DNA from 2 places in the Pseudocitrobacter sp. CD920760 genome. Region 1 is predicted to be linked to the other one. Evidence: predicted binding sites of a transcription regulator. Region 1 holds the regulator's gene; the other holds the start of a gene.
What was found. The regulator LexA, encoded in region 1, represses DNA repair genes until DNA is damaged. The targets are predictions, from matches to a motif close to TNCTGTATGTACATACAGNA.

Region 1 (4,214 bases):
GAAAAAGGCACGGTAATTCGAGGGTTGGCACATCCTTGTACCAGCGGGTAGAAACGCTTATTGAGGGGAGTTAAGCGTTACGCATCAGCGAGATTACCAACGGTAATCATTACGGGTTTCCCAATCGCTGACTTCTTTCTCAGCCTGATCTTTGGCATATCCATAACGTTCCTGGATTTTACCGACCAGCTGATCGCGTTTACCTTCGATAACGGTCATGTCATCGTCGGTCAGTTTGCCCCATTTCTCTTTCGCTTTACCTTTGAACTGTTTCCAGTTACCGCTGAGTTCGTCTTTGTTCATCATCAGCTCCTTATCATTCGATCATGGATGAGATATCACTTCGTCCTTCGGCGTTCATTTCTGCTGAACGTGATAATAAGTGTAGAAGAGGATATCGCTGACGATTCACTATTCAGAATCTTTAACCATCCACGCCGTTATGTCTGCGGCGAAAACCAGGTGCCTTTTTCCCAGTGACGACGCCAGATAACCGCCAGCGACAGGCCACGCAGCGCAAGGAATACCGCCAGTGCCAGCCATAAACCATGGTTGCCTAATACCGGCACCGTCAGCAGCGTTAAGGCGAACCCGGCGGCAGCCACGGCCATGCTGTTACGCATTTCCGCACCCCGTGTCGCACCAATAAACATGCCATCCAGCAGATAACACCAGACACCGATTACCGGCAAGACTGCCTGCCAGAGCACATAGCGATCGGCAAGCTGCTGCAACGACGGCAGTGACGTCAACATTGCCACGATATGGCTACCTGCCAGGGCGTACACCAGCGCAAACGCCAGCGCCACAATGCCTGCCTGTCGGCAGGCCGCGCGCCAGACCTGCTGTAACTGGCTATCATCACGCGCGCCATAAGCCTGCCCGGAGTGCGCTTCCACAGCATAGGCAAAGCCATCCAGCGCATAGGCGGTGAAGGTAAGCATGGTCATCAGTACCGCATTGACCGCCACCACATCGCTGCCCAGCCGCGCGCCAAATACGGTTAATGCGCCAAAGCAGAGCTGAAGCAGTAACGAGCGCAGCATAATGTCGCGATTGAGCGCCAGCAGGCTGCGCATATTTCCGCGCCAGGCCGTCTTCAGCATTTCAGATGTAATACCGCGTAGCACCAGCACCTTACGCGCCATCAGCAGGCCAATTAACATCGTGGCATATTCGGCAATCACCGTCGCCAGCGCCGCCCCCTGCACGTTCATATGCAGGCCCATCACCAGCCACAGATCGAGAACGATGTTCAGGACGTTGCCGACGATCAGCAAAATTACCGGTGCACGCGCGTACTGAACGCCGAGCAACCAGCCCAGCAACACCAGGTTGGCCAGCGAGGCGGGCGCGCTTAACCAGCGAATTTCAAGGAAGCGCCGCGCCTGCTCCAGCACCGCATCGCTGCCGCCGACAACGGTGAGCGCCAGATTAATCAGCGGACCTTTGAACAGTACGATAAGTAACCCTGCCCCCAGCGCCAGCAGCAGCGGTTGCACCAGCGCACGGGCAAGCCGAAGGGGATCTTTCGCGCCGAAGGCCTGCGCAGTTAAGCCGGTGGTACTCATACGTAAAAAGAGCAGCAGCATAAACAGGAAGCTGGTTGCCGTTGCGCCAATCGCCACGCCGCCGAGATAGACCGCGCTATCCAGATGACCAATCACCGCCGTATCCACCAGCCCCAGTAAGGGAACCGTGATATTGGAGAAAATCATGGGGAGGGCGAGACGCCATAATGCCTTGTCGGCAGCCGTGAAGAGCGACATGGTTAGGAACCTGAACAGAAAAGAGAACGAACAACGGCGCATGATGCGCCGTTGTTATCGGGAGAGGATTACAGCCATTCGCCGTTGCGGATCACGCCAACGGCCAGCCCTTCAATGGAGAAGTTCTGACGGCGAAGATCGACGACAATCGGGGAAAACTCGCTGTTTTCCGGCAACAGTTCAACGACGTTGCCCTGTTTTTTCAGGCGTTTTACCGTCACTTCTTCGTCGATACGCGCAACAACCACCTGACCGTTACGCACGTCCTGGGTTTTGTGCACCGCGAGCAGGTCGCCGTCCATAATGCCGATATCTTTCATCGACATGCCGCTAACCCGCAGCAGGAAGTCAGCGTTTGGTTTGAACAGTGAAGGATCGACCTGATAGTGACCTTCAATGTGCTGCTGTGCCAGCAGCGGCTCACCGGCGGCAACGCGGCCAATCAGCGGCAGGCCGGTTTCTTCTTCCACCAGCAGACGAATGCCGCGCGAGGCGCCCGAAACAATTTCAATGACGCCTTTACGCGCCAGTGCTTTCAGATGCTCTTCCGCCGCATTCGGGGAACGGAACCCCAGGCGCTGAGCAATTTCCGCACGCGTTGGCGGCATGCCCGTTTGGCTGATGTGATCCCGGATGAGATCAAACACCTCTTGCTGCCTGGTCGTTAACGCTTTCATTCCGCCCCCTGGGTGTATATACAGTTATGCTGTGAGTATATACAGTTAACGGCTATTTTGGAACCGCAAAACACACAAAATACAGGAGTTTTCGCAGATTATGCGAGGCTCAGTGGAAATGCGACCACAGCAGCACGCCCCAGGTCATCACCGCGACGAAAATCGCCAGCAATACCGCCGCAGAACCCATATCTTTCGCCCGCCCGGAGAGTTCGTGATATTCAGAACCAATGCGGTCAACCACCGCTTCCAGCGCACTATTGAGAATTTCCACTATCATCACCAGAAGGACGGAGCTTATCAGCAAGACGCGGGTAATGGCGTCAACGTCCAGCCAGCAAGCGATGATAATGGCCACAACCGAGGCGACCCCTTCCTGGCGGAACGCGGCTTCGTTTACCCACGCCGCGCGAAAACCTTTCCAGGAATAACCAGCCGCTTTGATAATTCGGGTGAGTCCAGTGGTATTATTGGCCATCAAATAGAACCTTTTAGCGTTATACGCATCAATGACAGTAGCTGTTATCGGCGGTAGAACAGAAATCCTGCTGACTTTCTGATATTCTTGCCGCGCATTTGCATGATTAACCAGAGGCTTTACATCGTTTATGTCCGGTTGGCCACGAATTTACTACAAATTACTGAATTTACCATTAAGCATACTGGTAAAAAGCAAGTCTATTCCGGCAGAGCCTGCCCAGGAATTGGGGCTCGATACGTCGCGCCCGATCATGTACGTCCTGCCTTATAACTCTAAGGCCGACTTACTGACCTTGCGCGCCCAGTGCCTGGCGCACGATCTCCCAGACCCGCTTGAGCCGCTGGAGATCGACGGCACCTTACTGCCCCGCTATGTGTTTATCCATGGCGGCCCGCGCGTGTTCACCTATTACACGCCGAAAGAAGAGTCTATCAAGCTGTTCCACGACTATCTCGATCTGCATCGCAGCAATCCGAATCTGGACGTGCAGATGGTGCCGGTGTCGGTGATGTTTGGTCGTCGTCCGGGGCGCGAGAAAGGCGAGGTGAACCCGCCGCTGCGCATGCTGAACGGCATCCAGAAATTCTTCGCCGTCTCCTGGCTCGGCCGCGACAGCTTTGTGCGTTTCTCGCCGTCCGTCTCGTTGCGCCGCATGGCCGATGAACACGGTACCGATAAAATTATCGCGCAAAAACTGGCGCGCGTGGCGCGTATGCACTTTGCCCGCCAGCGTCTGGCCGCGGTAGGCCCGCGCCTGCCAGCGCGTCAGGATCTCTTCAACAAGCTGCTCGCCTCGCGCGCGATTGCCAAAGCGGTTGAAGATGAAGCGCGCAGCAAAAAAATCTCTCATGAAAAAGCACAGCAAAACGCCATCGCGCTGATGGAAGAGATTGCTGCCAACTTCTCCTACGAGATGATTCGCCTGACGGACCGCATTCTGGGCTTCACCTGGAACCGTCTCTATCAGGGTATCAACGTGCACAACGCCGAGCGCGTTCGCCAGCTGGCGCACGACGGCCACGAGATTGTGTATGTGCCGTGCCACCGTAGCCATATGGACTACCTGCTGCTCTCCTACGTGCTCTATCATCAGGGGCTGGTGCCGCCGCACATTGCTGCCGGTATCAACCTGAATTTCTGGCCAGCCGGCCCGATTTTCCGTCGCCTGGGCGCGTTCTTTATTCGCCGTACCTTTAAGGGCAACAAACTCTACTCCACCGTGTTCCGCGAATATCTCGGCGAGCTGTTCAGCCGGGGTTATTCCGTTGAATACTTTGTGGAAGGCGG
Region 2 (4,214 bases), 2.2 Mb from region 1:
GCCGGCCAGATCCACCATGATCACCGCATTGCGGTTGTCCGGATGCCAGGCCAGCGGGGCAATCCAACTGGTATTACCGCGCCAGGCGCCAAACATCCCCGACACATGCACCAGCGGTTTCATCTGTGGCACGTCAATCAGTGTGGTCAGTTTTTGCTTGCTGCGATAGGCATATAAATAGTCAAACAGCTTCGGCTGCTGGGTTTTCACCAGTTTCGCCATGGCGATGGTGGCATACACATCGGCCATCGCGTCGTGAGCGTTGCTGTGTTCGATACCGTTGGCTTTGGTCAGATGTTCCAGGCGGAAGCTCGGCAGGCCGTCTGCGTTCTCTGGCCAGTTGATCCCTTCCGGGCGCAGGGCGTAACAGGCGCGCATTACGTCCAGCAGATCCCAGCGCGAGTTATGGTTTTGCCAGCTCCAGGCGTAAGGATCGTAGAAGTTGCGGTAAAAGATATTACGCGTGACTTCATCATCGAACCGTACATTGTTATAGCCCAACACGCAGGTATTTGGGACGGTGAACAGATCGTGAATGCGGCGAGCGAACGCAGCTTCGTTATCGCCCTTCGCGCGCGCTTCCTGTGGGGTAATGCCCGTAATGAGCACCGCTTCCGGCTGCGGCAGATAGTCGTCTGCCGGTTTACAGTAAAAGACCTCGGGCTCCCCGACGATAGTAAAATCGTTATCGGTACGAATGGCGGCAAACTGAGCCGGGCGATCCAGCGACGGGCTGGTGCCGAAGGTTTCGTAATCGTGGAAAAGGAATCCGGGGGTGTTGGCAGGTTCTTGCATGGTCTTAACGTAATCCCTGATAAGCGAGCGGGCGAATTAACACCATGGTAAACGATTTACAGGGCCATCAGAAGGGCGGTTTTTCGAGGCCGATTCAGGTTATGTCATATTTTCTTGCAATTAATGGCTGTATGAAAGTGGGAGATTCCGTAAAAAGGACGACGATTTTGAAATTGCTGAGGATTTGCTGTTGAAAGCCCGTTTGTTTATTGCTGTATCTTTGCTCGCTTCGAGTATTTCTTGCGCCTTTGCTACTGACAGCGCGGTTCCTCCCGTCACGCCGCCGGCGATTAAAGCCGGTTCCTGGGTATTAATGGATTATACCACCGGACAAATTTTGACCGCTGGAAATGAGCACCAGCAGCGCAATCCGGCGAGTCTCACCAAACTGATGACCGGTTATGTGGTGGATCGCGCCATCGACAGCCACCGCATTACGCCGGATGACATCGTCACCGTGGGCCGTGATGCTTGGGCGAAAGGTAATCCGGTATTTGATGGTTCGTCGCTGATGTTCCTGAAAGAGGGCGATCGCGTCAGCGTGCACGATCTGAGTCGTGGCCTGATTGTCGATTCCGGGAACGACGCCTGCGTCGCGCTGGCGGATTATATCGCCGGAGGCCAGCCGCAGTTCGTCGCCATGATGAATCATTATGTGGAAACGCTGAAACTTCGCGATACCCATTTTGAAACGGTTCACGGCCTGGATGCGCCAGGGCAGCACAGTTCTGCTTACGATCTTGCCGTATTGTCACGTGCGATCATTCACGGCGAGCCTGATTTTTATCACATGTACAGCGAGAAAAGCCTGACGTGGAATGGTATCACGCAGCAGAACCGTAACGGGCTGCTGTGGGATAAAACCATGAACGTTGATGGCCTGAAAACCGGGCATACCTCCGGCGCGGGCTTTAACCTGATCGCCTCGGCGGTAGACGGCAAACGCCGGCTGATTGCGGTGGTCATGGGCGCAGATAGCCCGAAAGGGCGTGAAGAACAGGCGCGCACGTTGCTGCACTGGGGACAACAGAATTTCGACACCGTGCAGGTGCTGCAAAACGGTAAAAAAGTGGGCACTGAACGCATCTGGTACGGTGATAAAGAGACGATTGAGCTCGGCACCGATCAGGATTTCTGGCTGGCGCTGCCGAAGAAGGAAATTCCCAACATTAAGGCGAAATACGTGCTGGACGGCAAAGAGCTGGAAGCGCCTATCGCCGCGCATCAGCGCGTGGGGGAAATTCAGCTTTACGACCGCGATAAGATCGTCGCCCACTGGCCGTTGGTCACGCTGGAAAGCGTCAAAAAGGGCGGGATGTTCTCGCGCCTGAGCGACTATTTCCATCACAAAGCGTAACGCTGACATCACCGTCATTCCCCTGGCGACAATGTGAAGCAGTGCACATACTATCAGGTAAGGCACTGCTATATTTTACTGTATCTATATACAGTAAATTCCGTCTCAGGGGGATCTATGCACTACAGTATCGAACATGTTCATGCCCGTACCGTCGCCGGTTTCCATATGGTTGGCCCGTGGGAAGACACCGTTAAGCAAGGTTTTGAGCAACTGATGATGTGGGTAGACGGCCAGTCAATTCCGGCGAAGGAGTGGATAGCGGTCTATTTTGATAACCCCGATGAAGTGCCGCCTGAAAAACTGCGCTGCAATACGGTAGTGACGGTGGCTGACGACTTCACATTGCCGCCCAATAGCGAGGGCGTCATCCTCACCCATATTGATGGCGGCGAGTACGCGGTTGCCAGCGCCCGGGTGGTTGAGCATGATTTTTCCACGCCGTGGCTGCAATTCTTTGACGCGTTGCTGAAAGACAATGCGTATCACATTGATGGCAAGCCCTGCTTCGAACGCTATCTCAACGACGGCAATCAGGACGGCTACTGGGATATTGAGATGTACGTTGCGGTGGCGCGAAACGCGGCCTGAAAATGAAGGTGAAAGATTTTTTTCGCCCCATGATGCGAGCCGGGCAAAAGCAGGTACAATTGCGCTCTTTCGTTCTGCCGGAGAACCGGTTTGCGTCCTGATAAGTCACTCAGTCCTTTTGAAATTCGGCTATACCGCAATTATCGTGTGGTGCACGGCATTCGTATCGCCCTGGCATTTGTGCTGGCCTTTCTGATTGTACGTATTTTTGACATTCCGGAAGGGTCGTGGCCGCTGATTACTCTCGTGGTTATCATGGGGCCCATCTCGTTCTGGGGAAACGTGGTGCCGCGCGCCTTCCAGCGTATTGGCGGCACTATCCTCGGCTCGGCGCTGGGTTTGATTGCGCTTAAGCTTGAACTCATTTCTTTACCGCTGATGCTGATGTGGTGCGCCGGGGCAATGTTCCTGTGCGGCTGGCTGACGCTCGGGAAACGGCCCTATCAGGCACTGTTGATTGGCATTACGCTGGGCGTGGTCGTCGGCGCGCCGCCGGGAGACCTGCACACTGCATTGTGGCGAAGCGGCGACGTTATCTTCGGTTCGCTGCTGGCGATGCTTTTCACTGGCGTCTGGCCGCAGCGGGCGTTTATCCACTGGCGCATCCAGATGGCGACATTTGTGACCCAGTTTAATCGTCTCTATCAGGCCGGGTTTTCACCCAACCTGGTGGAGCGGCCGCATCTGGAAAAGCACCTGCAAACGGTGCTCAACGATGTGGTGAAAATCCGTGGGCTGATTACACCTGCCAGCAAAGAAACACATATCCAGAAATCGGTATTTGAAGGTATTCAGACCGTGAGCCGCAACCTCGTTTGCATGCTCGAGCTGCAAATCAACGCGCACTGGGCGTCTCGCGAAAGCCACTTTTTAATGCTTAACGCCCATACGCTGCGCGAAACGCAGCAGATGACGCAGCAAACGCTCTTAACCATCGCCCACGCGCTGTACGAGGGTAACCCCCAGCCGGTTAAAGCGAACACGGAAAAACTCAACGAGATCGTCGATGAGCTACGCCAGTTGCTGACAGAGCATAAAAGCACTCATTTGGTGGAAACGCCCATTCATGGCTACGTTTGGCTAAGCATGGAGCTGGCGCGTCAGCTTGAGCTATTATCCCTGCTTATCTGCCGTGCGCTGCGTAAATAAGCGACGAATGCAACACCTTTGACCTTGGGTTGTTTCGATTCAGCAGCGTTTAGGGTTATGATGAGGGACAGGTAAAAACCATTGTCATTAGCAGCGCCTATACGTATATATAGTCTTATAGTCGTTGTATTTACGAATCCGAGTCTCAAATATCAGGGGTGTAAAAATGGAAACAACTAAGCCTTCATTTCAGGATGTACTGGAGTTTGTTCGTCTGTTCCGTCGTAAAAACAAACTGCAGCGTGAAATTCAGGACGTTGAGAAAAAGATCCGTGACAACCAGAAGCGCGTACTGCTGCTGGACAACCTTAGCGACTACATC

Region 2: sbmC (DNA gyrase inhibitor SbmC) is a predicted target of LexA. The motif match lies at 2,229-2,248, and genes of this name have one in related genera.

The regions. Positions count from the first base shown of each region.
Region 1 is NZ_CM173490.1:299,664-303,877, reverse strand. Features, by position in the region: gene zur (zinc uptake transcriptional repressor Zur) at 1-16, shown strand, start outside; gene AC1MKH_RS01395 (CsbD family protein) at 94-303, opposite strand; gene dinF (MATE family efflux transporter DinF) at 441-1,769, opposite strand; gene lexA (transcriptional repressor LexA) at 1,838-2,446, opposite strand; gene AC1MKH_RS01380 (diacylglycerol kinase) at 2,556-2,924, opposite strand; gene plsB (glycerol-3-phosphate 1-O-acyltransferase PlsB) at 3,055-4,214, shown strand, end outside.
Region 2 is NZ_CM173490.1:3,330,242-3,334,455, reverse strand. Features, by position in the region: gene sbcB (exodeoxyribonuclease I) at 1-795, opposite strand, end outside; gene dacD (serine-type D-Ala-D-Ala carboxypeptidase DacD) at 986-2,152, shown strand; gene sbmC (DNA gyrase inhibitor SbmC) at 2,270-2,743, shown strand; gene AC1MKH_RS15720 (FUSC family protein) at 2,834-3,892, shown strand; gene AC1MKH_RS15715 (DUF496 family protein) at 4,059-4,214, shown strand, end outside.